DNA from 3 places in the Parendozoicomonas sp. 2304DJ65-17 genome. Region 2 is predicted to be linked to each of the others. Evidence: predicted binding sites of a transcription regulator. Region 2 holds the regulator's gene; each other region holds the start of a gene.
What was found. Region 2 encodes FNR, which switches genes on or off when oxygen is low (the NO sensors DNR and NnrR bind a similar motif). Its sites were predicted from a motif close to TTGATNTANATCAA; they were not measured.
Positions count from the first base shown of each region.

Region 1: a site for FNR is predicted at 5,773-5,786, ahead of ACY2RR_RS16090 (EutN/CcmL family microcompartment protein). Genes of this name have one in related genera too.
Region 3: a site for FNR is predicted at 4,259-4,272, ahead of ACY2RR_RS14380 (ribonucleoside triphosphate reductase). Genes of this name have one in related genera too.

Region 1 is NZ_JBYVJV010000006.1:179,447-189,239, forward strand. It holds gene ACY2RR_RS16050 (metallopeptidase TldD-related protein) at 1-737, shown strand, start outside; gene ACY2RR_RS16055 (VOC family protein) at 777-1,187, shown strand; gene soxR (redox-sensitive transcriptional activator SoxR) at 1,202-1,663, opposite strand; gene ACY2RR_RS16065 (FMN-dependent NADH-azoreductase) at 1,793-2,362, shown strand; gene ACY2RR_RS16070 (carboxymuconolactone decarboxylase family protein) at 2,583-3,131, opposite strand; gene ACY2RR_RS16075 (NUDIX hydrolase) at 3,180-3,686, opposite strand; gene ACY2RR_RS16080 (sulfite exporter TauE/SafE family protein) at 3,826-4,587, opposite strand; gene cbiB (adenosylcobinamide-phosphate synthase CbiB) at 4,703-5,638, opposite strand; gene ACY2RR_RS16090 (EutN/CcmL family microcompartment protein) at 5,891-6,163, shown strand; gene ACY2RR_RS16095 (cupin domain-containing protein) at 6,189-6,659, shown strand; gene eutS (ethanolamine utilization microcompartment protein EutS) at 6,741-7,088, shown strand; gene ACY2RR_RS16105 (EutP/PduV family microcompartment system protein) at 7,112-7,549, shown strand; gene ACY2RR_RS16110 (BMC domain-containing protein) at 7,796-8,458, shown strand; gene ACY2RR_RS16115 (BMC domain-containing protein) at 8,488-8,766, shown strand; gene ACY2RR_RS16120 (propanediol/glycerol family dehydratase large subunit) at 9,122-9,793, shown strand, end outside.
Region 2 is NZ_JBYVJV010000018.1:28,817-38,609, forward strand. It holds gene ttcA (tRNA 2-thiocytidine(32) synthetase TtcA) at 1-872, opposite strand, end outside; gene lsrF (3-hydroxy-5-phosphonooxypentane-2,4-dione thiolase) at 1,017-1,901, opposite strand; gene ACY2RR_RS24205 (DAK2 domain-containing protein) at 1,928-2,572, opposite strand; gene ACY2RR_RS24210 (dihydroxyacetone kinase subunit DhaK) at 2,653-3,654, opposite strand; gene ACY2RR_RS24215 (VOC family protein) at 3,703-4,020, opposite strand; gene ACY2RR_RS24220 (TraR/DksA family transcriptional regulator) at 4,730-5,062, shown strand; gene ACY2RR_RS24225 (hypothetical protein) at 5,102-5,602, opposite strand; gene ACY2RR_RS24230 (adenine phosphoribosyltransferase) at 5,731-6,273, opposite strand; gene fnr (fumarate/nitrate reduction transcriptional regulator Fnr) at 6,283-7,041, opposite strand; gene ACY2RR_RS24240 (hypothetical protein) at 7,538-8,194, shown strand; gene ACY2RR_RS24245 (hypothetical protein) at 8,420-9,073, shown strand; gene ACY2RR_RS24250 (hypothetical protein) at 9,108-9,719, shown strand.
Region 3 is NZ_JBYVJV010000005.1:147,577-157,369, reverse strand. It holds gene ACY2RR_RS14405 (replication protein P) at 1-256, shown strand, start outside; gene apbC (iron-sulfur cluster carrier protein ApbC) at 326-1,459, shown strand; gene dcd (dCTP deaminase) at 1,500-2,090, shown strand; gene ACY2RR_RS14390 (CBS domain-containing protein) at 2,278-2,802, shown strand; gene ACY2RR_RS14385 (hypothetical protein) at 2,870-4,132, opposite strand; gene ACY2RR_RS14380 (ribonucleoside triphosphate reductase) at 4,335-6,371, shown strand; gene nrdD (anaerobic ribonucleoside-triphosphate reductase) at 6,399-6,575, shown strand; gene ACY2RR_RS14370 (anaerobic ribonucleoside-triphosphate reductase activating protein) at 6,600-7,322, shown strand; gene ACY2RR_RS14365 (hypothetical protein) at 7,353-8,039, opposite strand; gene ACY2RR_RS14360 (hypothetical protein) at 8,248-8,613, shown strand; gene ACY2RR_RS14355 (methylated-DNA--[protein]-cysteine S-methyltransferase) at 8,737-9,237, opposite strand; gene alkA (DNA-3-methyladenine glycosylase 2) at 9,234-9,793, opposite strand, start outside.

The sequences.
Region 1 (9,793 bases), on a different contig from region 2:
TAAAAGAAAGAGTTTCACTTCTAGGGCAAGAAGTGAAAGAAGTTCCCCGGGGTGACTACAGGGTTTACCTTGCCCCTTCTGCTGTGAACGCTTTGCTTTCCCGAGTTGATTTCAGTGCAAGAAAATTCCACGAAAAAGACACTTGGCTCTCACCGTTATTTGAAGACAAGAAGAGTCTCAGCCAAAAGTTTTCTCTGGACTTGGTGACCGGAGATGGTTCTGTACCGGGCTTTCAGCAGCAGGGTTTTGTAAGACCTGACTGCCTTACACTCATAAAGAAAGGTGCGGGTGGCTCACTGATCACTGGTCCCAGAACCGCTGTGAAATATCAGATTCCTTTTAATGGTGGTGAAGATAAAACGTTCTTTGATTCTATTGATCCCCCAGATCACCTGGTTATGTCTGCAGGAACTCTTGAGGAAGACGATATTTACCGGCAGATAGATAATGGCCTTTATATCAGTGATCTCTGGTATACGAATTGGTCAGACAAAAACAGCGGACGTATGACGGGTATGAGCCGTTATGCCTGTTTTGAAGTGAAGAACGGAAAGCTGGCACAACCCATCGGTGTGATGAGGTTTGATGATTCACTCTACAACTTGTTTGGAGATGAGCTGGAAGAACTCACCCAACACAGGGATAGAATCATGGATTCCTTTGCGTTCTACCGTCGAGATACTGGTTCACACATTCTGCCCGGAGTATTGATCAGGAATATGCACTTTTCCTTCTGAAGAGGTTAACCTGTTGGCTTCTGAAAGAAGGGGGCCGACATGAAACCACGGATGAGCATGATCACATTAGGGGTAGAAGATCTTTCTCGCTCTATAAATTTTTACCAGAACGGCTTGGGTTTTCCTCGTTATGGTGATGATGAAAAAGTTGCCTTCTTTAACCTCAATGGAACATGGCTTGGTCTGTATGGGCGTGAAGCCCTGGCTGAAGACGCTCAGGTCAGTGCAGAAGGTTCAGGTTTCAATTCTTTTACGATTTCCCATAACGTACATTCTGAAGATGAAGTTAAAGATGTCTTCCAGCAAGCTGTCCAAGCTGGAGCTATTCCGGTAAAAGAGCCACAGACAGTTTTCTGGGGTGGCTTTAGTGGATATTTTAAAGATCCCGATGGCCACCTCTGGGAAATTGCCCACAACCCATTCTCCTGGGTTGGCCCGGAAGATAACTAAACAACCAACAGCCTCTATTTTGTTTTTGGTGAGTCCCCCATCAGGTAGCGTGGCCCCGGGCCATTAGTGGATGCCTGATCATCTTTGTTGTAAAGCCCGCAGTTTTGCATAGAGAGGCAGCCACAACCAATACAGCTGGACAGTTTATCCCGCATGTTTTGCATACGGGTAATGCGGTCATCCAGTTGTTGCTTCCATTTGCGGGATAACTTCTCCCAGTCTTTTTTGGTGGGAGTTCGCTCTTCCGGGAGACTGCGAAAAGCTTCTCCTATCTCCTCCAAAGTCATCCCAAGGTTTTGAGCAACCTGAATAACAGAGATCCGGCGAATAACAGAGCTATGATAACGGCGTTGGTTTCCGGGAGTTCTGGAGGAGCTGATTAAACCTCTGGTTTCATAAAATCTCAGTGCAGATGTCGCAACACCGCATCGTTTGGCTATTTCACTGATGGTCAGGTGAACGGGAGCTTTTGGCATAGCAGTTGTCCGCTGGAAATAATGCAAAATAATATATTGACTTAAACTTAACTTGAAGTTTTATGATCGGTTCCAGATTTCATTAACAGGGGGAGCAAGTGCTCTCGGTTAGATCATAAGGCTGTACCAATGAAGAAAATTCTAGTTATCAATAGCAGTATTCAAGCAGAGGAATCTCGCTCCAGAGCTTTAGTAAGTGATGTTGTTGAGCGTTTGCAGACTAAGAACAAAGAGTCAGCGATTGTTAGCCGTGATCTGGCCAGAAACCCACTTCCACATCTAGATGAGAACGCTTTGGCGGGCTTTCGCGGAGCAGAGAATGAGCTGGGTCGTCAGGCTGTTGAGTTATCGGATACTTTGATACATGAACTGCAAGACAGTGACTATGTAGTAATTGGTACGCCCATATATAACTTTTCTATACCAACAACATTCAAAGCGTGGATTGATCATATTGCCCGACCAGGGGTTACCTTCAGCTATACCGAGGATGGGCCTGTGGGAACGGTAAAAGGGAAAAAGCTTTATATTGTGACTGCAAGAGGTGGTGGAAGTATTGATGCTGTTGAACGTCAGCTGACAGATACCTTCTCAATGTTGGGGATGGATGATGTGACCTATATTCATGCTGCCAGCCTTGATACTCCTGACAAAGAAGGTGCGCTGGCCAAGGTTCAACAACAGATAGCAGCTTTGTGATTGAAAGAGTTGCGACAAATTGCGAAAAAAAACTACCAAAACCTGAAACTAAAATGACGGTTCAGGAGTAAAAAGAAGTACATAGAGTTAGAGATTCTCTAAGGAGTTGCGATGACGAGACAGATGCTTCACTGACCAGGAAGCAAAGTGTGTAAAAGTGTGTTGTGTGTTAAAAGCGCATTGCCCAAGTCTTTATAAGAGCTGAGGCAATGCGCTTTTTTTATTTCTTAGTTAGGTCACAAAGCCCTTGAGAGGGGATATCCAGTGCCGCATTGAAACGCGCTGACATATTCTGAAAGGCGACAAGTGCTGTTAGTTCCATAACTTGCTGCTCATCAAAATGCTTGGCAAGTTCCTGGTGCAACTCATCAGGAATCTGACAATGTTCACCAGACATAGCTTTGGTCCAGGCAAGAGCTGCTTTTTCCTCTTCTGAAAAGAGTGAACTCTCTTCCCAGTTATCCAGCTCTGCAAGTTTCTCTTCTCCTCCGGCTTCACCAATCAGAGTCATGCTGTTGAGATCTACACAGAAGTGGCACCAGGTAAGTTTGGCCACATAAACCTGAACCATTGCTCTAAGCACCGGAGAAAGAGGCGAAGATTTTCGGCTGAGTCTGGCCCAGAAACTGGCGAACAGAACAAACAGAGAAGGTTTGCGGGACCAGACCAGAGCGGGTTGAAGGTGTTGTCCGTAACGTTTTTCCTGCTGGCGGAAAAACCAGCGTAGCCAGAAGGGAAGTTTGGCCGGGTCAGCAGGTGTTATTCTCATATCAGCTCCAGGCACGTAAAGCTGGTCACCCTACATGCCCTTATAGCGCTAGTCCAACTGTTTACTGATACCGGTAATTTGTTCGCGAATCATTTTGCGGGTGTGTTCAAACCTTTCAGGGTAGCGCCAGTTCTCTTCGTTAAGAGATAACCATGATCGCCAGGATACATCACTGACTTCCTTCCAATCCTGCGGAGAAGGCTCCTGAGATGAGTCTACCTGAGAACAGCGATAAACATGGAAGCCATTGCTGAATTCTTCGAGCAACTCATGAACAGAAACTTGTATACCTGTTTCTTCAAGAGTTTCTCGGTAGGCCGTACAGCGGGGAGATTCCCCCACTTCTGAAGTACCACCGGGAATAGACTGTTTCCCTGTCAGGCGCATTGTAATAATAAGAACGTCATCGCCCTGGGTAAGAAGGCATCCGGCATTGGCTCCGGATTCTTTGTCTTTTGCGTAAGGGCAGGGTTTCGGAGGTGCTTTCTGACAACCTGCCAATGCCACCACAAGTGTCAACAAAGGAAGAATGAACTTAAGCTTGTGACTGAACATGAATAGCAGGCCGTTTTTCTACTTTTATCCGTATTTAAAAATGATAGCTGCTACATGGCAACAACTATTGAGCTGATCCCCTGCGCAAAAGCGGAAGGTTGTTTAATCGACAACCGAAACTACAAACAGTTCCATCGAATTATAAGGAGGGAAGGAGTCCAATACCTTGAAGGAGAAGTATTGACCCCAAAATTGCCAGACACAGGTAGCTGAATCCATAAATTGCTTTTTCAGGAAGGCGATTGAGTAATCCATATCCCATAAGAACTCCCAAAGGTGTGAAAGGGAGTAAAACCGCAGAAGAAAGCAGGTTTTCTGTACTTAGCTGCCCAAGAGCTCCATAACCAATAATCTTGCTGAGGTTCATGCCCGCAAATATCCAGGCCTGAGTTCCCATAAGAAGATGGCTGCTGAGGCCTAGAGGAAGTAAATAAATTGTTACTGGCGGCCCACCGGCATGGATACCAAAGCTGGTGAATCCTCCCAGTGCTCCCCAGAAAGAACCCCGGCTATAGCTGGGGGACTTTCGGCTGTTATTGTCTCGTTTTAACCATTGGAAAACACAGAATGATAAAGAAGTTACACCTATCAGCAGGCGAATATGTTGCTCAGAAAGCTGGCTGAATACAAAAGCCGCAATAAAAACACCGACAAGACAGCCCGGCAGAATGGTTTTCAGCGCCTTAATATCTACCTGACCCCTGAATTTCCACAGTGATATAAAATCCATGACCAATAGCAGGGGAAGAATAATGGCCGCTGCCTGAACGGGAGGCATAACAAGAGCCATTAGCGGAACACAGGCTGTGCCGAGCATATTTCCCAGCCCGCCTTTAGCCATGCCACTGATTAAAACGGCAGGTATGGCGACAAGATAAAATAAAAAATCGGTTGGCATCATGAATGAGGAATTCTGAGAATTAAGAGGGAAATATATAGACGCTCAGAATTGTCATGAATAACAAGTGAGTCAGATTATCTAACTCACTTATGCATAGTTTTTCAGATACAGCCCTTTAGAAGAAGATTGCTAAAACAAGGGTGATTCCTACCCAGTACCAGGTGCCGTGGGTAACCAGATTAATTGAGCGCTCGATATCTGATGTTTTAGGGAGAGCTCCGCAACCAAGTTCAGGGCTTTCTAACTCCTTGCCGTGATAGATAGCTTTTCCACCAAGAGTAAAGCCAAGGCTTCCTGCACCTGCAGCCATAACTGCGCCGCCGTTTTTACTCTTATATTTGCGAGCCTGGGTTTGCCAGCAATGCAATCCGTCACGCCAGTTACCCTGAAGTGCATAAGTTAATGCGGTTAAACGAGCAGGAACCCAGTTCAGTATGTCATCCAGGTAGGCTGCCGCGCGGCCAAAGTACAAATATTTCTTATTTTTGTACCCCCACATTGCGTCCAAAGTGTTTGAAAGGCGAAAAAGAACAACTCCCGGAGCACCGGCGATAATAAACCAAAAAATTGCACCGAATACCGCATCATTACCGTTTTCCAGAACAGATTCGATAGTTGCTCTGATAACCTGATCTTTTGGCAGATCATCGGTTTTCCGGCTGACAATCCAGCCTACTTTCTTACGAGCCTCATCAAGATCACCTCTGCATAGAGGCTGGCTAATATAGCGCGCATGCTCCGCAAGACTTCTTCCACCAATAGCAAAATAGAGAAGAGCAACTTCTATCCACCACCCCAGATAAGGAATGTCGGCAACCAGCCAGGCAATAAAGACAAAAGGGGTAATCGCTGTGATCAGAGCCAGAACACCTGAAGGAAACCTATTCTCAGGGTTCATCTCTTCTTCTGTTGGATAAAAGAATGATTCAACCTTCTTCGCGATATTTCCAAAACCGACAAGAGGATGCCAGCGGGAGACTTCGCCGAATAAAAAGTCGAGAAGAACAGCCAGTAAAAGCTGTGTGCCAAAAGAAGTCAGAAATTCAGTCATGGTTCCGTATGTGTGCCCTCAACAACCACCGGCGATGATAGAACAAAAACAACTGCCAGAAATCCAGAGCATCGTATGACCCAAGAAAATCCCCAGTTCCTTTGACTCAGGTCGCACAGGTGAACCGGGGATGCTTGATTCAAGTCAAACTGCCTGGTCAGTGCGCGTTTTATCTTGTTGGCATTCAATATTCCATGGCCCGGTCCTTTTCAGTTAAACAGATCGCGTCAGACATACGACAGGAGTTCGGCAGTGCTGATCGGCAAAGTTGTAGGCAATATCTGGGCAACTCGTAAACACGAAGGCCTGGATGGCTTCAAATTAATGGTCGTGCGCATTCTGGATGCGAAAGGCGAAGAAACAGGCGATGCCATGGTGGCTATTGATAATGTCGGTGCCGGTTTCAGCGACATTGTTTTGATAGCCCGCGGTGGTGCTGCCCGTATGGTTTGCCCTGAACCCAAAGTTCCCGTTGATGCTGCCATTGTTGGCATTGTCGATGATCTGGACGTTACCAGCGCATAATTCACTAAAACAGGAATTCCCCTCCATGACTCAGATTACCGCTGAAGTAATTGAGCAGATCGTTCGTAAGGTTGTTGCTGAACAGGTTGGTGCTGTTGCCAAGCCTGATTTTGAAAAGCACGTAGATTCTTCCGGCGTCGCTGTTGTTAAAACCAACACTGTTAAGTGCAAGCCTTTTGACACTGGCAAGCCTGGTGACCAGGTATTCATCACCGACATGCTGGAGCTGAACGAAAGTGAGCGTCTGGGTTGCGGCATGATGGAAATGCGCGAAACCACTTTCGACTGGGAACTGCAGTACGACGAAATCGATTACATTATTGAAGGTACCCTGAAAGTAATCATCGACGGTCGTGAAGTTGTTGGTAACGCCGGCGATATGATCCTGATCCCTAAGGGCAGCAAGATCCAGTTCAGCGCGCCAGATTTTGCCCGCTTTATGTTTGTTGTTTACCCAGCCAACTGGGAAGAAATTGGCCGTGACACTAACAGCTAATTAGAGCTGTTCAGTTAACGGTGTAACTAAGAGGCGGCATTAGTCGCCTTTTAGTGTTTCAATTATTACAAGGTGCAGTTCATGTCTGAACATAAAGAACGCGTCATACAGGAATATGTTCCTGGTAAACAGGTTACTCTGGCCCACCTTATTGCAAATCCTCAGCGTAACCTTGTCACCAAACTGGGCATGGATCCTGATGAAGTCAGTGCCATCGGCATTATGACTATTACCCCCAGCGAAGCTTCTATTATTGCTGCCGATGTGGCGACAAAAGCCGCAGGCGTAGAAATTGGTTTCCTTGACCGTTTTACTGGTTGTCTGGTTGTTTCTGGAGATGTAGGCAGCGTCGAGTCTTCTCTTAATGCTGTGCTTGATCTTCTCGGTGGGATGCTCAAGTTCTCTCCCGCTGAAATTACTCGTTCATAGTTGGGTAAAAACAGAATTCGACTATGCAGAAAACGGTTATGAAAAAAACCATGCTGGTAGGAACAACCGGCTCAGGTAAAACGACGCTTAAACAGGCTCTTTTTGGCGAAGAACTGAAGTACCTGAAAACACAATCAATGGAGTACTGTGGCAAGGTTCTGGACACTCCGGGTGAGTATCTGGAGAGCCCACGCTTTTACAATATATTGATGACTTCTTCGACCGATTATGAGGTTGTAGCACTGGTTCACGACAGCTCCACCAAGTCATCAAGCTTTCCCCCAAACTTCACCAGTATGTTCAACCAGGATGTGATCGGGATTATTACCAAAACCGATACTGACCTTTCCAACCCTTCTTTCTCAAGGAGAGCTTTGGAGAATGCAGGCGTGAAAAAGATTTTTGAAATCAGTTCAGTTTCAGGCAGTGGACTGGAAGAGCTGAAGAATTTTCTCCACTAAAGTGTGACCGATTTTGACCGTTTTATGGAGAATGTGAAAAAAGGCGCTGATTGCGATCAGCGTCAAAATATACAAAATAAAGACATAAACTACAGATAAAAATAGACAATTAAAAAGATAGTCTTTTCAATTAATTATAAATAAACAAAACATTCCTGAAACTGTTATAGCACCTGTGATTTAAATCAAAAACAAAACCAAAGCCTTCTATTAACCTGCTTGCCATAAGCTCTGATGGTGGTATCCATGGCAGGAAAGAATGCATCGGGTTTTATTGAAACCCGTGGTTATCTCACAGCTGTTGCAGCCGCAGATATTTGTCTGAAGTCAGCAAATGTTAATCTTGTCGGCCTGAAAAAAGTTCGATGTGGACTTTTTACCGTAATTATTACAGGTGATGTTGGAGCTGTTCGGGCTGCAATAACAGCGGGGGTTGCAGCAGCAGAAAATATCGGCAGAGTTATTTCAAGTCATGTTATTCCAAGACCGGGAAAAGGGATTACCGGTCTTATTCAGGATGTGACCTTACCCAGAAAGAAAACACCTCCACCTGTTGTAGATAAAACAGTAGAGAAGCCAGTAAAAATTCCTGCTTCTGCCTCAATTACGCCTGATCCTGAGCCCAATAAAGAAGACCTTTTAACGAAAGTTTCTTCTATAAAAGATGAAGAACAAACTCAGGAAGAAAACAATACTGAATTTAAGTTAAAAGAATCTGATCCTGTTCAGTCGGCATTGCCAGAGCGTGGAAAAATGACTGAAGAAGAACTCCATGCCTGTCGCACAGTTGATCTGCGAAAGATGGCGCGTGGGTTAAAGGGAATAGATTTGAATGGAAAGAAAATAAAGTTTGCCAGAAAGAATGAGCTGGTTAAGGCAATACTGGCCTGCTGGCAGAATGATAAATAAACGATAACTGTTCCAACCCGGAGAGAAAAATGGCTATATCAAACGCGCTGGGAATGATTGAAACCAAGGGACTGGTCGGCTCTATCGAAGCTGCAGATGCCATGGTGAAAGCGGCGAACGTGACTCTGGTCGGCAAGCAACAGGCTGGCGGTGGTCTCATCACTGTTCTGGTTCGCGGCGATGTTGGTGCTGTAAAAGCTGCCGTTGATGCTGGTGCTGCAGCCGCAGAGCGTGTTGGCGAAGTTGTTTCTGTACACGTGATTCCACGCCCCCATGGTGAAGTCGAGACTATCTTGCCTTCAGTGTAATTAATTTAACGGTCTGAATGATTCGGATTGTTAATAAATAAAACTGTTCAGGAGTCATTAAATAGCTCGCGGAAATAATACTTATATTTGATTCGGTATTTAACTACGCATTTTGTTTTTAATTAATGACTCCTTTTTAAATTTAAACTGCATGTGTTTATTCAGCATTTTTTACTGATACGTCGTTGTTTATCTGCATGCTTTAAGAGTTATTTTCTTTCTGGTTAAAGGTAAGTAAATAACTACATAAATGGATAAGAAATCTGATTCGGGGCTTCCTGAATTGAATTTTAATGTTGCATAACACTGCGTGCGGCCGGGATAAACGGCACCTGCATCGCCAGGGGTATAGTGAATGAAATCCAAGCGCTTTGAAGTCCTAAAAGACAGACCCGTCAATAAAGATGGCTATGTTAAAGAGTGGCCGGAAGTTGGCCTTATTGCTATGAACTCCCCCCTTGATCCAAAGCCTGGAATCAAGGTTGTTAATGGAAAAGTAACAGAGCTTGATGGCAAGCAGCGGGAAGACTTCGATATTCTCGATGCCTTTATTGCCGACAACGCCATTCGCTTGCAAAACGTTGAAGCGGCAATGGCTGTTGATTCACTGGATGTGGCTCGCAAGCTTGTTGATATTAATGTAAGTCGTGATCAGGTTCTTGAACTGACACTGTCTATGACTCCAGCAAAGATTGTTGAAGTTGTTGGACATATGACCGTTTTGGAAATGATGATGGCGGTTAACAAGATGCGTGCCCGTAAGACTCCATCTAACCAGTGCCACGTTACCAACCTGAAAGATAACCCTGTTCAGATTGCTGCGGATGCTGCAGAAGCGGCTCTGCGTGGTTTTGACGAGCAGGAAACCACTGTTGGTGTTGCCCGTTATGCACCATTCAACGCTCTCTCTCTTCTGGTGGGCGCACAGGTAGGGCGTCCGGGTATCCTGACTCAGTGCGCTGTTGAAGAAGCTACCGAGCTGGTTCTTGGTATGCGTGGACTGACTGCTTATGCAGAAACTGTATCT
Region 2 (9,793 bases):
AGCTCAGGAATATTGCCGGAGAAAATAGACTGATTATCTTCGTGCTCGTAAGGTTTACGCTCGCCAGTACGGTCGATGCTCAGATCCTTGAAATTGAACAGCTCAAAATCAGACATCTGGGATGGCGCAATATTTTGCATAGCAGAGAAGATGGACTCGATCCGACTGGGGTGTTTGCGTTCCCATTCGGACAGCATGGCCTTGATATTCTGACGCTGCAAATTCTCCTGAGAACCGCAAAGGTTGCAGGGGATGATTGGGAACTGCATCAGGTCAGCAAACTTGATGATGTCTTTTTCACGGCAGTAAGCCAGCGGGCGAATAATTACGTTACGACCATCATCAGATCGTAGCTTTGGTGGCATGGCGGCCAAACGAGAGCCGTAGAACATGTTCAGGAACATGGTTTCTACGATATCGTCCTTGTGGTGGCCCAGAGCGATCTTGGTCGCGCCAATATCTTCAGCGAAAGCATACAGGGTGCCACGACGCAGGCGAGAGCACAGACCGCAGGTGGTTTTGCCTTCAGGAATCTTGGACTTCACCACAGAGTAGGTGTCCCGGTTCACAATGTGATAGGGAATACCAATGCTTTCCAGGTACTCGGGCAGAATGTGCTCTGGGAACCCAGGCTGCTTTTGATCCAGATTGACGGCAACCAGTTCAAAGTTGATTGGTGCGCTCTTCTGAAGACTCATCAAGACATGCAGCATGGCGTAACTGTCTTTGCCGCCGGAGAGGCAGACCATGACCTTATCGCCATCTTCGATCATGTTGAAATCTTCGATGGCCCGGCCAGTATGTCGACGGAGCTTCTTCTGAAGTTTGTTAAATTCGGTCTTATCGGCGCCCACTAGGGTAGATGCTGTCATTCTGAATAAAAATGCTGTGCGGAAAAACCGGCAATTATACCGGTAGCTGGGGAACTGACCAATTGGGTTCTACACAATAATAGACGGGCATGACGAATTCTTCGTGCATGCCCGGTTGTGTTTGCCGGAGAGATAATCGGAATATCAGGACAACTTGTCTTTTTCGTAACAATACAGGTCCCAGGCGTGGCTGGTGTTTTCGCCATCATGTACAACAGTGCTGATGGCTTTCATCATGGCAACAGGGCATTCAGACTGAAATACATTACGGCCCATATCAACGCCAGCAGCGCCATCTCTTATGCTTCTGTACACCATATCCAGAGCATCCCGCTCAGGCAATTTTTTGCCTCCGGCCACAACAATTGGCACCGGACAGGCTGCTGCTACTTTCTCAAAGTCATCGCAATAGTAGGTTTTGACAATATGTGCCCCCAGCTCTGCCAATACCCGGGTGGCCAGGGTAAAGTATCGTGAAGTGCGCTCCATCTCTTTACCCACGGCGGTAACGGCAAGGGTTGGAATATCAAAGCGGTTGCCAGCGTCGATGACTTTCACCAGATTATCCAGGCTCTGGCATTCATGCTCTGCACCAACAAAGCACTGCACCGCCAAGGCTGAAGCGTTCATGCGCACAGCATCTTCAATATCAACACCGACCACTCCCTGGCTCATGTCGTCTATAAGAACAGTGCCATCAGAGGTGGAACGAAGAATCACCGCCTTATTATGGTCAGGAGAGATACAGGTGCGCAGGCCGCCGCGGGTCGCCATAAGGGCATCAGCAAATGGCGCCAGGGGCTCAATAGTCAGGTCCAGACGTTCAAGTCCTGCCGTGGCTCCCATAATGTAACCATGGTCAAAAGCCAGCATCACAGTTTTGCCAGTGTCTGGCCGGAAGATCCGTGACAGGCGATATTTCATGCCCCAGCCGCAGTGGTTCATGCCTTTCAGGTGATAACCTTCTGCCGTCTGAGGTATGTCCAACTTGTAGTTTTTCGCCAGAATATTACCGTCTTTGTCCGCCATTGTTTGTCCTCCTTCATTCTGTTGTTTTACTGCTGTGTGGCCCAGTAGTTGGTAAAGCCAGTAAACAGCATGGACATGCTGGTGGCTCCTGGGTCTGTGTGGCCAATGGCGCGTTCACCGATATTTTTTGCCCGGCCGCGGGTTGGTAGCATGTCTTTTGTTTGTTCCGCACCGCAGGTAGCGGCTTCGGCGGCAGCTGTGAATGCTTCTGCCGGATTTGCCCCTTTCTCTGCAAGAATTTCAAAGCTGTCAATAGCGGGAATCAGGGCATCGACCATGGTCTTTTCGCCAACCTTGGCTCCACTGTTGCTGAGTAGCTTTGTTGTTCCGGCACGTAAGGCGAGAGCAAGTTCCTGAACAGCAGGCTGTCCGCCCTCCAGTCCTTCACTCATGCCCATAAAGAATGCACCGATCAGCATGCCGGCAGAACCGCCATCCTGGCTCATAATGTTCCAGCCAGCAGCATCCGCCAGCTGTTTCCTGCCTTTCCCGGCTTCTTTTTCTATGGATGATTGCAGTGCTTTCATAGCACGGCGCATAGTCGTGTCGTGGTCTCCGTCACCGGTTTTTGTATCCAGCTGGTTCAGTATGTCGGTATGAGTCAGCACATGCCGGGAGGCTGCCATCAACATATCGATAAATTGCTGGTTGGTGAGTTGTTCTTGGGTCATGGCATTCCTCCGGCAAAGAGATCTCGCGGGCAGAGAGGAACTCTGCCCGGTTGAGTGGAATGTGTTTGTAAGTTTGAGAGTTAACGGGTTACCCAGTAAGGGGTATCTGCCGGAGCTTTCCAGAGCTCTTTGAGTTGAGCATCAACCTTGGCGATACACATCTGGAATCCTGCCATTTCCTGAACAGTGAGATATTCATCAACGCAGTTGCAGCCAACAGTGATTCCACGTTCGTGCAGGGCGATATGACAGGCACGGTTTACAATCAGCAGTTCCATTAAAGTGGTGGCACCGGCACCATTGAGCATCAACATCAGTTCATAGCCAGAATCAGCCTGAATAGCCTTGCACAGGTTATCGATCATGATTTCAGCGGTTTCGTTGGCAGACAGCATCTTGCAGCGGCCGCCACCGCCTTCACCATGCTGGCCCATACCAATTTCCATTTCGTCATCAGCCAGCTCGGCGATTTCAAGACCGGACTGTGGATGGGTGGCTGTTTTCACAGCCGCTGCCAGAGTAGCCATATTCTTGTGAATGCGATCAGCGACTTCATACACTTCGTCAAGGCTCAGGCCTGCTTCTGCCGCGGCGCCGGCAATTTTATACACAGGTACGCAACCGACCAGGCCTCTACGATCTTTGATGTCAGCATCCAGGCCAGCACTTATGTCTTCATGGGTCAGCAGCATTTTTACATTCAGGCCTTCGCGCCTGGCCATTTCCAGGGCCATGTTGGCAGCCATAACGTCGCCTTCACGGTTTAGCACCACAAGCAAAACACCGGCTTCACAATTTGCCATCTTCAGGGCTTCGAAAAGCTTGGGAGCTCCGGGGGCGGCAAAAATGTCGCCGACCACAGAGAAGTCGAGCATGCCTTCACCGACAAAGCCGCTCAGTGCTGGTTCATGACCAGAACCACCAAGAGTAACGATGCGTACTTTATTTTCAGGTTTTGGAAGTGTGCGACAAACAATCTTTTCAGAAACAACCTTTACCTTTTCTGGAAATGCCAGAGCCAGACCTTCCAGTAATTCAGGTGTCAGGTTTTCAGGATCATTAATCAGCTTTTTCATGGACATGATTCATGCTCTCCAAATGAGTGGCAAATAAACGAAAAGCTCTGACAATCAGTGAATGACTTGCATTAATTCAACGGGAGCGCCGTCTTCGATAATGAAAGCAATGCGCAGGTGATCATTTGCCATCCATGGTTCCAGTAGCACATTGGCACCTTCCAGTTCTTTATCCAGGTCATCAACCTCGAAGGCAACGTGGGCAGTTTTTTGCAGCACCTCTGGCAAAACGCAGGTTTTATCACAGCGCAGCCATTCCACTTTGCTTGGTGATTTTGAGTAGTCAGTAATATGGAAGCCGCCATCGAGATTGTGTTCTTCTTTCCCGTGAATCTCGTCTGTTGGAATTCCGATATGACTAAATGTTCTCATCTTTCATTCCCTCTGCCGGTTTATTTGAACTGATTAATTGTTCTCTTCACTGGCAAAGATACGATTAACGGAGAGGTGTTTTTTGATGTGAATCAGGTTCCATTTTTTTTCGAAATTGTGGGAAGGTTGAGGGCTTGGCGGGTAAGGGATTTCTGGTGGTCAACTGCAACAATGTGCAATAAAAGAGTTCATCCAAGTGCAACAGTTTTTCCGGGAAGAAGGGGATAAATTTGAGCAAGTGCAACACGAAAGAGGTTTGGTGCCAGTTAAGTGCAACACTAGGCATAGATCGATAAAAAAGTACTCAATTTGGTAAAACAGGAATATCCCCGAAATGGATTCATTGGCCACGCGTACTATATGGGATCCGCGGCAGCCATTTTGATGCCTATTCCGGCAATCCTTGCCTGACTGGCCATACTTTTCTGACTTGTGATATGTGCCCCTTGGTATTCCTGCTAAAACGTCGCATTATAGTGATAGGCCGTTTCTGTTGCTGGAAGGCGCGGAAGGTTTGCTAAACTCGGTCAGCCTGTTGTTGATATATGTCACCAGCCGCGCTGATCGTAAACCCTAGAATGCAAAATATAAGAAGTCATAAATCATGTAAGGGGATGCCTGCTCCAGATGTAAGAATAAGGGCATTTCTGTAGTGATAAGTCAGCCAGTCTTAGTTCCATAAGTCAGGAAAGTGCAGAGGGAATCAACCATGAAAGGGGAATATGACCAATTTCGTGAAGTGTTGCTGAGTCGTCAGGCAGAGTTGCAAGCGCGTTTGGATAACATAAAAAAAGATGTTACCCGAAAAGCCAATGCTGACTGGTCTGAGCAGGCTCAGGAACGGGAAAACGATGAGGTAATAGACGCTCTTGGTAATGAGGCCGTCAATGAACTTCATCTTATCCAGAAAGCTCTTGAGCGTATTGACGAGGAAGAGTACACCCTCTGTGTTGACTGTGGTGGGGAAATTCCTTTGGCACGCCTTAAAGTCATGCCTTACACCAACCTGTGTGTGAAATGTGCGGAAGCACGTGGGCAATAACCGCTGAAGCAGCTTGTCATATACCAGAATCTGACTTTCTTAGCTCTGGCTCGTTTCCTTGCCTCGGATCAGGGTGTTGTAGTGGTCGACAAAGTCATCGACAGTACCCTGTGGTTTACTGTGAAAGTTGTTGTGCCAGCAGCGCCCCAACCGTTTGGGGTTATCTTTGAAGTTGGCAGGCAGCGGTTTACCACGGCGAAGATAGATCATTAGTGCAACCGCGGTCGCGTAAGAAAGGTTTGTGGCTAATTCGGCGTGAGGATGCTGAAGAAACTCATGCTGGCTGGCCAGACCTCTCACCTTGCTTGCCAGTTCCGGCTGAGTAGAAAGAAAGTTATCCCAAACATTTCGGTGCATGCGGGGTGTGATCTGGTAGATACCCAGTGCTCGCTGGTTATCCATTTTGAGATGTTCCCCAAGCCCTGACTCCTGGGCTGCCGTCCCCAAAAGTAAATCCTCAGCAGCGGGGCTCCACAGGCCTAAATGTTTTAACGTGGGGCGAATAACCAGTGTGCGCAGTTCCTTGGCACAGATACCCATATCTTTTATCTCTTCCGATGAGAACCGTTGTTGTACCTAAAGGTATAACAGAACTTTCAGAAAGAGACATCGGCAAAATTGAAAGGAAAGTAAACCAGCCCGGTTATTCCAGACTGGTTCGGAGGGGATCAGTAGCTGGTGAGTGCGAAGGAAGCAATGCCTTCTTCTTTCAGCTTGGATGAGCCACCAAGAGCTGGCAGGTCGATAATGGCTGCTGCTTCTACGACTTCTGCTTCCAGGCGATTAACCAGTTTGGTCGCTGCCAGAAGGGTGCCGCCAGTAGCAATAAGATCATCAATCAGAACGATCTTGTCGCCAGCGGAAAGAGAGTCGGTATGAACCTCAAGGGCTGCTTTACCATATTCCAGTGTATATTCCTCGCATATTGTTTCTGCGGGGAGTTTGCCGGGCTTTCTGAAGATAACCAGAGGTAGGTGCAGGGTTGCAGCCAGTGGTGCTCCCAACAAGAATCCCCGGGCATCCAAGGCGCCAATATGGGTGATGCCCTTGTTCCGGTAACGTTCGGCAAACGTTTCGTGAACCATGCCCATGCCTTCGGGAGACTTGAGCAGGGTGGTAATGTCACGGAACATAACACCGGGTTCCGGCCAGTCAGGCACGGCCCGGATCAGGCCGCGCAGACGATCTTCGCTAAATGCAGATTGGTTCATATCACTAACTTACTGAATGTTTACAACCTCAGGACTGTCAGTCAGTTTACCACCTGCGAGGCTACACAGCTCCATTGCGTTGGTAATCTCAATCTCTTTACCGTTGGCATGGATGAGTTCCGCCTTCTGGAAGCGAGTGAAAACACGACTTACAGTTTCTACCGCCAGACCAAGATAGTTGCCCATTTCGTTACGGGACATGGACAGGCGGAAAGACTGTGAGGAGAAACCCCGGCGCCGGAAACGACTGGCCAGGTTGATGAGGAATGTCGCAATACGCTCGTCAGCATTTTTCTTCGACAACAGCAGTTTCATCTGCTGGTCTTCACGAATCTTCTTGCTCATGATCCGCATAAGCTGGCGGCGCAGAGCAGGATGACTGTCGGAGAGCTTTTCGAGCTTATCAAAGGGAATTTCGCAAACCATGGTGGTTTCAATAGCCTGGGCAGACACCGGATAGGTATCTGTATCCAGCCCACTGAGGCCGACCAGTTCACTGGGCAGGTAGAACCCAGTTATCTGCTCTTCACCTTCATTGGTGGATGTGTATGTTTTCAGCGCACCGGAGCGCACTGCGAAAACACTGTGAAATGCATCACCTTCCAGGAACAGATGTTCGCCTTTTTTCAATGGTCTGCCGCGCTTGATGATCTCATCGAGATCATCAATATCTTCTATTTTAAGCGCCAGTGGCAGACACAAAGGACTCAGGCTACAGTCCCTGCAGGCTACTTGGCTGGCATGCCGTACGTTCAGTTTTGGCGCCATATTGAGCCCCTAAGAACCAGATTGGCTGATGTAGAGAGTGAGCCTATTGTATGGGAATACGGGGCTAACTTTAACCCTGTGGCAGATACCTATAATGGTTTTTTTTCTGTTGTTTTTGTTCAAATGATGGTCTCTTGTCATCTTTTTGGTGTCTTTTAGGGTTGCCATTACAAAAAAAATTAAAACCCATCGGAAAAAAAATCGGTCACACATTGCTGTTTATCAATAGAGAACCCGTTTTTCTGCCGAGTTGCCATTCCGTTGCTCCTGATCAATCCCGTTAGTGAATCTGACAGAACCGCCTCCATTCACGAACCTCCTCGTTAGTCTCCGGTCAATAGTGACAAGCATGAACTCACCGGCTTGCCGGGCTTTTTGGGCATGCATGGGAGGCTGGAAGGCCTCATAACGTCTGATCCGGTATGTGCCCGGCGGGCCATTTGTGCTCAAACACAATTATGGGATCAGGTAACACTAGAAAACTATGGAGGTTTTTATGCCAAGTCCATTAATCATTGGCGGTGTTGTTGCAGCAGGAGTAGGTGCACTAACAACTCTGGGTTATTACACTAGGCCCCCTGCGCAGAACTCTGGTCGAACTGTAGAAGTTAGCAACCCTCAGCAGGATGCTGAGATGGGTGGCGGTGATGACACTGCTTCAACTGCTGTTGGTCAGCGTAAAGTCGCAAACGCATTCTATTCTGCTGGTCGTGGAGCTAAAGAAGTATGCTCTATGTTCCTATATGGAATAAGATCCTTTAGTTACCATTACCTGCCATGGATCATTTCCGGGGCTGTCTTCGGTGGAACTGGAGAAGCAGTTTCCAAGAGCGCTTACAATTTTGCAAAAAGCGCTGGTTGCTCTGAGGCGACGACCAAGGCATTGAGTGCTGGTGGTAGCTACAAGGCTGCGGTTAAGGGTGGCTGGTCGGTTGGTCTAGTCCCCATGGGTGTTGATTTCTTGCGTTGGGGTGTAAGAACCGCTACACGTGGTCGCCTGTGTAACTCTGAAACCAATGATCATGAACAGCGGATTACTGAAAACAAGCTTCTGATTGAAGCGGCTAACCGTAAGCTTGAAGATCATGACGAGTACGATGCGCGTATCACCGAGCTGGAAGATGCTTCTAAGCCCCTTCCCCGCAGGACTTAAACAATAAGATAGAATTGTTTAATGCCGTAAATTAAACCCGTTTCGGCGGGTTTAATTCCTCTCCCCTCTGTCAGCTCATCTTGCAGTGTTGTTAGGCATACTAACCATCACGGAACCTCCTACTGTTTTCTCCGGTCGAAAAGGGTAATTCGAGGCTTTCTGCTGGCTATTTCAAGGTCAGAGGTGGCTTATTTAATGGTTCAGGTTTAACAAGGAGTGTTGGACATGAAGGGAGTAAATAGACAGGGAGGAACCCCTCCGCAACAGTCAAACAAAGCGTCCTTTGAGGATGATGCCGATCTTCAGCAAATGCAGGATGTCCGTGATCAGTCGGATCAACTGCTGATCGGCCCGTACCAGCAGGCCAGAGTGATTCCGACCAAGAGGCAGAGCCAGATGTCCATAGTCACATCTCTGGGTAAGGCCTGTTTATCTCTTGTTGGGTATGCCGCTGTTGGTGCGATTTTCGCATTTACTGCTCCCTGTCTCTATACACTGCCATTGATTAAGAACTGGCTGCCTCTGGGTACATTGAGTAACTCTGCAGGCCGGTTCCGGGATTTGGGTGGTTTGCCTTTCTATAAGAAGCTAACCGGATGTGTACTGGTGAACTGTTTTCTGCTGGTTCAGGGAGCAAAGTGGGTTAATAGCAAAACATCCACCAGGGTGTTTGGCCCCAGTGAGCTGGATCTCAGTATTTCCTGGAAGGAAAAGATGGTTGCCCAGCTGGAAGAACAACTGAAACAGATTGAAGCGTTGGAGCAGAGAGCGTTGGTTGGCGCGCGCATTACTGGCGATATGACGAACAAAATGATTGATAACTGCAGTCGGAATAGATCACAGAGTAGGGTGACGACTGAAAGAGTACTGGCTAATTAACGTTTTAAATTGATCTTATCAAGGAGGATAGATTATGGCGGCAGCAAATATGAGGAGTTATCGAGGAGCTAGAAATACAGACAGTTCCGGCTCTCAAGATGATGTGCAGGTGCATCATAAATCCGGGAAAATGGATCGCATGGATGTGGAGGCTGTTCCAGGAAAGCCAACCCTTCGTCAGCAAATAGAAAATGTACCGAAGCTTGTAAAGCCTAATCTAGGCCAGAGAGTTGCAGCTCAAATCTTGCATGGTGTTGTTTTTCTTGGTGCGGCTGCTGGTTTGTACTACGGTGGTGGCTTTCTCTTTGACTGCTATATGGAGCTCTACAGGGATGATTCCTATACTCCGGATCCTTTTCTCTCAGCCTGGGGGAAAAGCGGGATGTGTGCTCTGGTTGGTGCGGCCGTTGTGCTCTACGGCGCTTTCGACAAGTTGAAAAAGGGAGCCAATTATCTGGTAAATAGTATTTGTGGAACGGATGAGAAGGCTGCTAAGCGTGCGCACGATCAAAATCTTGATAAGTATCTGGTTGATGGGCTGAATGCTCTGAATGCTAGAATGAAGCAAGTAGATGAAAAGGCACCGGATTATAGAACCGGCGAGTTTGATGTAACCGCAACTTTCCGTTGTAAAGGCAAAAAGTAAGACATCCCCCCTTTAGTTTTTCAAGGCGCCAATGGCGCCTTTTTTCTTTGTTTTTCAAGGGTATTAGACCTTTG
Region 3 (9,793 bases), on a different contig from region 2:
TTTGCTGGAAGGGGAGCCGCAGCAGGTGGCTTTCCCGGTGTTTGAGCGTAATTACAATATTCTTTGTGAACGCATTATGTCGGGAGAAGACCTCGAAGCAGAAATTCTTAAAGGTTTGGCAAATCCCAACCGCCGAGATGTAGTGCAGGAATCCCAGGCTGTTGCAGAACGTAAACTGCGAGATGATATGGAGAACCACGGTATTAACCCTGAAGGTGGCCGTGATGAATTTCTCCGGGCAATGAAAGAATTGTAAGTCAGGTTTCTTGAAAAGAACCTGGCACAGGCAATTGGCGTTAAATGCGCATTAGGAAGTAGAACGACAATGACAGTGTATTTCCAAGGGCCGGTTTCCAAAGAAACGGTTGAAGGTATTCTGCGTAACCTGCAGGACCCATGGCTGAAAGACAGCCTGCTGCAGGTGACGGAAGTTGACAGTGTAAATGTGAGTAACGGTGAAGCCGCTGTAGAACTGGGGGTCATGTATCCCTGCGATGGCGGCCATGGTCAGCTTGAACAGTTGATTACCGATGAACTGCTGCAATATGAAGCAGTAAATAAAGTCGCTGTTAAGTTTTCCACCCGTATTCCTTCAGCGCCCCGCATCAGTGAAGAAATGGGGCTGAAAAAAGTTAAAAATATTATTGCTGTTGCGTCTGGCAAAGGTGGTGTGGGTAAATCCACAACCTCGGTGAACCTGGCTTTAGCTCTGGCCGCAGATGGCGCCAAAGTGGGTATTCTGGATGCGGATATCTATGGCCCGAGCATTGGTAAAATGCTAGGCGTGGAAGAAGATACGCGGCCAGGCGTTGAAGAAGTAGATGGCAAACAGTTCTTTGTTCCTATCGATGCTCATGGATTGAAATCCAACAGTATGGCGTACCTGGTGACGGAACAGACCCCAATGGTTTGGCGGGGGCCTATGGCCAGCGGTGCCTTATTGCAGTTGTTGAATCAGACTCTTTGGGGCGAGTTGGATTACCTGGTGGTGGATATGCCTCCCGGCACTGGTGATATCCAGCTGACTTTATCCCAGAAAGCACCACTGGCTGGCAGTGTGATTGTGACTACGCCACAGGATCTGGCGCTTCTTGATGCCCGTAAAGGCATTGAAATGTTTAACAAAGTCAGTGTGCCGGTGCTGGGCGTGGTTGAGAATATGGCGGTACATGTGTGCACAAATTGTGGCCATGCCGAACATCTGTTTGGTGAAGGCGGCGGCAGTCGTATGGCAGATGAGTATCGCACAGAACTGCTGGGGGCTTTGCCTTTATCAATGTCTATTCGTCAGCATGTGGATGCCGGTATGCCAACCGTTGTTGCTTATAGTGGCTCCGCAGAGACAGATTCTACAGAAGCCACACTGTACCGTGATACGGCTCGCCGTACCGCAGCTTTGCTGGCGATTTTGAATCGACAGGCGGCTCCGATTCCTACAATCACTATTTCTGATGACTAAACCTGAAAGTACGGAAGCATCAGTAACAATAAGGTGAGTTATGCGACTGAGTGATCGCGATATTATTGCTGCGCTGGACAGCGGCAGAATTCAGGTTGATCCGCGCCCGGATGATGATCACATCAGTGGCGTGAGTGTGGACTTAAGCCTGGGGAACAGTTTCCGGGTGTTTAACGACCATGTGGCACCTTACGTTGATCTTTCCGGTAACCGGGAAGATATTGAGCGCACTCTGAACTCCATTATGAGTACAGAAATTGTGTTAGAGAAGGATGACGCTTTCTTCCTGCATCCCGGAGAACTGGCACTGGCGGTAACCCGTGAATCCGTAACCCTGCCCGATGATATTGTCGGCTGGTTGGATGGCCGTTCTTCTCTGGCGCGTTTAGGGTTGATGGTGCATGTTACCGCGCACCGGATTGATCCGGGCTGGAGCGGGCAGATTGTTCTGGAGTTCTTTAATGGCGGTAAACTGCCCCTCGCTCTGCGGCCGGGTATGCAAATTGGAGCCATTAATTTTGAAACCCTGAGCAGCCCCGCCATGAAGCCCTACAACAAACGGGTTAATGCCAAATACAAAGGGCAGACTAGTGCTATTGCCAGCCGTATTGGTGAAGACTCTACTGTTTAGTTAATCAAACGTTCGTGCTACCGGCTTTATTGATTTACATCAATAAAGCCGGTGTCGTCTGGTGCATACTGATCATACAGGTACGGGAAAATAACTAGACTCCTGACAGGAATTGTCGTCAGTAACTTCCGCGACTAGGTGTCATGCTTGTTCCCGGTTTTAAGCGTATAACCGTGAGATCACCGCCATGCACACAGAACTCAATAACCCTCTTCCTCAGTCTGTCACACCGCTTTCTCCATGGGCTTCCATGACTGCCGCTGATGTTATGACCCCCCATGTAGAAACTGTTCCTCTGGATTGGACTATGGAACGTCTAGCGGTGTTTCTGACCGACCACGATATCTCCGGTGCGCCAGTGGTGGATGAATCCGGTCAGTTGTGTGGGATGGTCAGTGTGACCGATATTGTGCGCCAGACTGGTAGCGGCATACTGGATTTAAATACCAGGGACGATAATTTTGAGAAGGGGTTGCTGGATTGCGCGTTGTCCCGTGAAGAGATGCGCACCTTCCATGAATCTATAGATCAGGATGTGATGGTGACCGATATCATGACTCCTGTTGTATTCCGGGTTGATCCTGAGATGCCCCTTTCAGAAGTGGCCGATGCCATGGTGAAAGGCCATATTCACCGTGTGCTGGTTACAGAAGGAAAGACTCTTCTGGGAATTGTATCGGCGCTTGATTTACTGGGAATTGCGACACGTTAGAAGTTCTTTCAGATATGAAAAAGCCCTGATTATCAGGGCTTTTTCATTATGGCTTTTGGCAAGGAAATTACTCTTCCTCGTCTTCATCCGGAATGTCACCCTCGATATGCTCGGGGATGGAAGTGGGAACAGGAGGTAGCTGGCTGAGCAGCCTTTCCACATATTTATCATCGTAAATCTCTGTGGGAACTGGTGGCAGTTGAGAAAGGTCTACCTCTTCCTCATCTCGAGGATCTGTTTCTGGATAGGTACCGTTCAAGGCAATATCATCAAGACCTGTAGCTGCCAAGGTTGCTTTCGTAGCATAAGCAGTTTTATCAGTTGCTATCGCTTTACGAGTATCTCTTAGCTGCTCGAGCTGCATCAAAGGAACCATATGCTTGTTCATCAAATGCCAGTCATTTTCAGTTAGCAAATCCATCATATCTTTAATTTTGTTCAGCTCGCTGTTCATTCGGCTTTGGGCCGCTCTGAGGTCAGACGTTGCAATTGTGTGTTGCTGTCGAGCTGTTTCTACTGCTTGCTGCCTTTGCCTTAAAAGATTTGTGGAGCGTGATGGAGTTTCTTTTAACCGGGCCTGCTTAGCGTCCAGATCTTTTTTCTTTTCTGCCAGCGCCTGCTCTGCTGCATCACAGGCTTCCTGTTCGCGCTTACAAGATTCCCTGAGCATGTAGAGATCTCTGATTCGACCATTTTGCTGAACCAACTTACGTTGTCTGCCGGTGTATCGTGTGATGTGCCTGCTGATATCTTCATCAGAAAAGGTCAATGGTTTTTGTTTGTGACGTGCTCGAGTGGCATTTATATCCAACGGTAATTTAACAACCACGTATTCTCTATCGGATACTTTGACTTCATGCTCACAGAAGTCTTTGAAGGCTGTATTACGGGCTTCTCTCACTCTGTGTTCAGGAGTTTTGGCATACTCCCATCCAGCTGCTGTGCCAAAACCAACTGCTCCTCCAACAAAAGTGCAAAGGCCGGTCTTCACTGGTCCCATGTCTTTTTTGTATTCGCACAAACCATAGGAGAGGCCACCTGTTGTAATGCCCACAGCCAGTGGTGTTGGGGTGCTAAAACAGGCTTGTTTAATGTCTTTACTGTAAAGACTTGTGGCTTGGCCTTTTACTTGAGCCATATTCTCACAGGACTCGGTATGGGCATTTCGAATAACTGCGTGGCCAGCTCGTATCGCCATGTCCCAACGGTTATATCTTTTGGTTCCCTGAATTCCCGGGTTTAATTTACCTTCTTCGGCACGGGGGACGACGGTCCAGGGTAATGATTCAGGTGGTTCAAGGTGGGGGCGTAATATATTAATGAGATCCATGTTGGAGTCCTCTTTTCATTGGCGATGCAAAGTAAGACCCGCTGACAGATTGTTAATTCATTGAATTGGCCTTTGATGGCACGTATGTTAGCTTTACTAACTATTTGCAGTAATCTTGGGCGTTTGCTGACAGGCATCAATACGCAGTCTTCTGCCATTTCTGAAACTACTCTCCATCCAATGTTTATAAAGAAGAAAGTGAATGGAACCAAAAGTGTTTCAGGGGGAACGAGGGCTGCCTGCCAGCATTATTAAACGTGATGGCAAGCGGGCACCGTTTGAACAAGACAAGCTATTCAAAGCCATTCTCAAGGCTGGCCGTGTCACAGGTGAGTTTGACCAGGAGGAAGCCAGAGAACTTACCGATAAAGTTCTTAAGCTGATTGGCTACCGCTTCTGGGGAGATAAAGTCTCCGATGTGGAGCAGGTTCAGGACATGGTTGAGCAGGTGCTGGCTGTCAGCGGTTATTTCGATACCGCTAAGGCTTATATCCTGTATCGTGCCCGCCATAGAGATATTCGGGAGGACGAGAAAACCCTTTTGGATGTGGAAGCCTCTGTTGAGGAGTATCTTGACCGTAAAGACTGGCGGGTCAGTGCCAACGCCAACCAGGGATATTCTCTCGGTGGAATGATTCTGAATGTATCCGGCAAGGTCACTGCCAACTATTGGCTTAACCATGTTTATGAAGAATCTGTAGGACAAGCACACCGGGAAGGTGATCTTCATATCCATGACCTTGATATGCTGTCTGGTTATTGTGCCGGTTGGTCTCTGCGCACTCTCCTTTATGAAGGTTTTAACGGTGTACCCGGTAAGGTGGAATCGGCACCTCCCAAACATCTGAGCAGTGCTGTTGGTCAGATGGTGAATTTCCTTGGTACTTTGCAGAACGAGTGGGCCGGTGCCCAGGCATTCAGTTCCTTTGATACTTATCTGGCACCGTATATCCGAGTAGATAATCTCGAGTACCGGGAGGTGAAGCAATATATTCAGGAGTTTATCTATAACCTGAATGTGCCATCCCGCTGGGGTACTCAAACACCCTTTACTAATGTGACCTTTGACTGGGTGTGCCCCGATGATCTGAAAGAACAGATACCTGTGATTGCCGGTGAAGAGATGCCGTTTACCTACGCAGATCTTCAAATCGAAATGGATATGATCAACCGGGCTTATATTGAGGTGATGACTGAAGGTGATCTCAAAGGCCGGGTATTTACTTTCCCCATTCCCACCTACAACATTACACCGGAGTTTGACTGGAATAGCCCTAATGCAGACCTGTTGTTTGCCATGACCGCCAAGTACGGTTTGCCTTATTTCCAGAACTTCCTTAATTCTGAGCTTTCCCCGAACATGGTGCGTTCCATGTGCTGCCGTTTGCAGCTGGACTTGCGGGAACTGTTAAAGCGGGGCAATGGCCTGTTTGGTTCGGCAGAACAGACTGGCTCTCTGGGAGTCGTCACCATTAACTGTGCCCGGCTGGGTTATGTTCATACTGGTCACAGAGAAGCGTTGTTCAACCGTCTGGACGAGCTGCTGGATCTGGCAAAAGAAAGTCTGGAGGTGAAGAGAAAAGTTATTCAGCACTATATGGATAACGGCCTGTTCCCCTATACCAAACATTACCTTGGCACTTTGCGTAACCATTTCTCCACTATTGGAGTGAACGGTATTAATGAAATGGTGCGCAACTTCTCTGAAGGTGCACATGACCTGACTACGCCAGAAGGCCATGAGTTTGCCGTGGAATTTCTGGATCATATCCGTGCCCGCATGGTCGAATTCCAGGAAGAAACCGGACATCTGTATAACCTTGAAGCCACTCCGGCAGAAGGCACAACCTACCGGCTGGCAAAGGAAGACCGTAAACGTTTCCCAGGTATTCTGCAGGCGGGGACTTTGGAGAAGCCTTATTACACCAATTCTTCTCAGTTACCTGTAGGTTTTACCGATGATCCTTTTGAGGCTCTGCAGAGGCAGGATGAGCTGCAGTGCAAGTACACAGGTGGAACTGTTTTGCATTTGTATATGGCAGAACAGGTGTCATCGGTTGAGGCTTGTAAAAAGCTGGTGGAGCGGGCACTCAGCTCTTTCCGGTTACCTTACATAACGGTCACTCCAACATTCTCAATCTGTCCTCATCATGGCTATCTGGCTGGCGAACATCAGTTCTGTCCCCGCTGTGATGAGGAACTTCTGGCAGAAAAACGCAGAAAGCTTGAGCAGGCTTAATAGCTGACAATAACAAGGGAGAACAATATGCACGCTGAAGAACAGAACCTGAACAAAGTTACCCTGGAAGACCATGAGCGTCAGCCCTGTGAAATCTGGACCCGAGTGATGGGTTATCACCGCCCGGTGGTGTCATTTAATCCCGGCAAGCAGCAAGAACAGCTGGATCGCCAGCATTTTGTTGAAGCCAGTGAAGCTCATTAAGTAAAGCCTATTGAGTGAGAGTGAATGCACGTATCTGATGTATTGCCTCTGGCCGCCGTCCCATTACGGATAGGCGGTTTGGTACCAATGACCACTGTCGACTATCCAGATCATTTGTCGGCAGTGGTTTTTACCCGTGGCTGTAACCTGCGTTGCCAGTACTGCCATAACCCTGATCTTCTTCCTACTTCTTCCCGAGCTGGGGATGTGTCCTGGAAGGATATCATCAGCCTTCTGGAGCAGCGCAAAGATTTGTTGGATGCCGTAGTTTTCAGTGGTGGTGAGCCGTTGTTGCAGAGTGGTTTGGCAACAGCCATACGGGAAGTCAAAGCCATGGGGTTTAAGGTTGGTCTTCATACAGCCGGTCAGGTGCCCGAGCGATTACTGACTTTGTTGAACCTTGTGGATTGGGTTGGCCTGGATATTAAGGGTTTGCCAGAGGATTACCCGCAAATAACGGGTACAACTGCTGGAGCTAAGGGCTGGCAGAGCCTGGATATTTTGATGGCATCCGGCGTTCCATGTGAAGTACGCACTACAGTCAACTGGAATCTTATCAGCCCAGAACGTTTCGAAACGCTATTGCAAAATCTATACGAAAAAGGTGTGCAGAACTTTGCAATACAGAAATGCCGGATTCAGAACTGTTATAACGGTGATCTTGAAAATGTCGAGCTTGAGCCGCTTCTGCAAAACAGGTTGTTCAGTAAAGCCGGTGACCTGTTTGAACAGTTTGTTGTGCGGTAAAGCTATGTTTTTTTAATGAGCGGACTCTGTTTAAAAGACTTTGTCCGCAGCACCTTTAAAATCAGTGGGCACCGGTAAATTCTTTCTCCTGGCGTTTTCAATGGCTTTTTTATGATTCATGTCGGCTGGAATAAAACGGATGTACTTTCCAAGGCGGCTTGCAGCAATAAGTTCATCTCTGGCAACGGCACCTCCACCAATGCCAATCACTACAGTGCTATTCTCGACCATGGCAACTGATGTTGGTGACAGAGTCTCTTTGCCATTGATAAAACCGCCCCAGTGGGAGTCTTTAATATAAAAGATCTCATCAACACAGGGGGAGAGTTCCACACCAAATTTTTCGGCTTGATGAGAAACAATACCTGTAGTGACGAAACCCTTGTCTTTAGCAATCTTGTAAACCCCACCTATACCATCCGGTGTTGCTCCAATATTAATAATCGCTTCTGACGGATGGTATTCACCAAGAATGTTTGCAGCATTTTTAAGCATTTCTTCTTCGTGTTCATAGCCTGCGCCAGAGTACCCCACAAAGGTTACGACAACTTTGTTTTTTCTATCAAAGAACTCTTTCACTTCACTGGGAGTTGCACGGTTAATACTTGTTGTTAAATCACAGGCGAACGCTGATCGGGTTGTTGCGGTAATAAATAGGAATACCACCATAGCGATTAGCGAGGTGATTGATTTTGGGCTTAGCTTCAATGCCAGCATACTCTCATTCCTTGAGTTAGCTGTTGCTAGAAATATACAAACTATGATTCAAGTATCATAAGTGGCTGCATTCTTTTCAAATAAATACGTGTAAAAATCGTAAGACTGATGGTTGGTCAGACGTTATTGCATACTGGTTAGTGCCCGGAACTCTTCTATCTGAAAGTCCTCTATCTGTAATTGTGCTATCAGAACAGGAATTTCCAGAGTGGCCTGTGCACTAGAGCAATCATCATCTTCAACATTCTCAATCGATTCCCGGCAGCCTCATGCCATAGCAATTTCTGCCGGACGTTTCTGCCGCCATTCCATTGTTTCTGCGCAAGGGGCGTTCACAACATTGTATCTTGCTAATAATATTCCGGCTGACTGGAAGGATGAAGAGAAAACAGAGACAGTCTGGAAATCTCCGGAAGAGTTTCTCAGTATGGAGCACAAGCTGGGTAGAACAGTTAAAGAAGCGTTAGAAACCCAGGGAATGACTGTTGCTCAATGGCTGGAGCAAGGCAATCTGCAAAAGATTTTCGAGAATTTTCCAAATGCCTGTTGGGTGATGATACAGCCCAAAGGGTGATTGCACTGCTTATTGGGCTGTGTATGCATCTGGACAGAATTAAAAGGCCAAAGGCTTCAGAGTAAAAGAGTTCCTGATCTGGCTTCAGGGATGGGCGAACATCTGTCGATCCTTCAGTAGGTCTTACAAGCACAGAGCCTGTTGTTCCGGTTCCAGTACCCCCTCCACCGCCAACAGTTGAGCTTTCATCTCTAGACCAGCAGCAAAACCCGTAAGTTTTCCGGTACTGCCAAGCACCCGGTGGCAGGGAATAATAATGCCAATGGGGTTTTTGCCAACGGCCGCACCTACAGCTCGTGATGCTTTGGGTTTCCCCAGCTGTTTGGCCAGTACGCCATAAGAACTGTGTTCACCAAAAGATATTTTCAACAGAGCCTCCCAAACACTTTTCTGAAAGTCTGTGCCGCGAGGGTTCAGAGGTAGCTGGAATGTGTGTCGCTGACCTTCTGCATACTCCTGTAATTGTTGCTTGAGCAGGGCAAATACTGGCTCATCATCTTTCTTCGTCCAGGTAGAAGGGTCTGGCTCATGCTTCTGGCCGGGAAACCACAGGTGGCAGAGTTTGCCGTTATCGGCAGCGGCAAAGGTGGTTCCAAAAGCGGAGTTGAATTTGGTAAAGATCATATTTGTTTCTCACTTTCGGGTGCCAGACGAGGTCGATCTAAAGGGCGGTGCCACAGATGCAGTACCGCATAGGCTCGCCATGGTCGCCAACGTTCGGCGTATTCCAGAATTGTTTTCCGGTGTTTGGTGCCCATCGCTTTGATAACACCTAAATCCTGATCAGGAAAAGCATCGGGCCAACTTAAGGCGCGCATAGCAATGTATTGTGCCGTCCATGGGCCAATGCCGGTTAGAGCTTCCAGGTTTTTCAAGGTTTCAGAGACATTGGCCAGCGGTGAAAGGTCAATCTCGTGACTGGCAACAGCTTCGGCCACGGAAAAAATAGCTTTGCAGCGCTGACGTACAATGCCAAGTTTGCCCAGTTGTTCTTGCTCTAAGCCAGCAATAACTTCCGGCTGAGGGAAAGTAAAAGCCAGTTCTGGAAATGGTGTTTCAATCGGCGTACCAAAATTTTGAGCAACACGTGTGGCTAATGTATGAGCTGCTTTCACCGTTACCTGTTGCCCAAGAATGGCGCGGATACTCATTTCAAAACCATCAAAGGCTCCGGGAACCC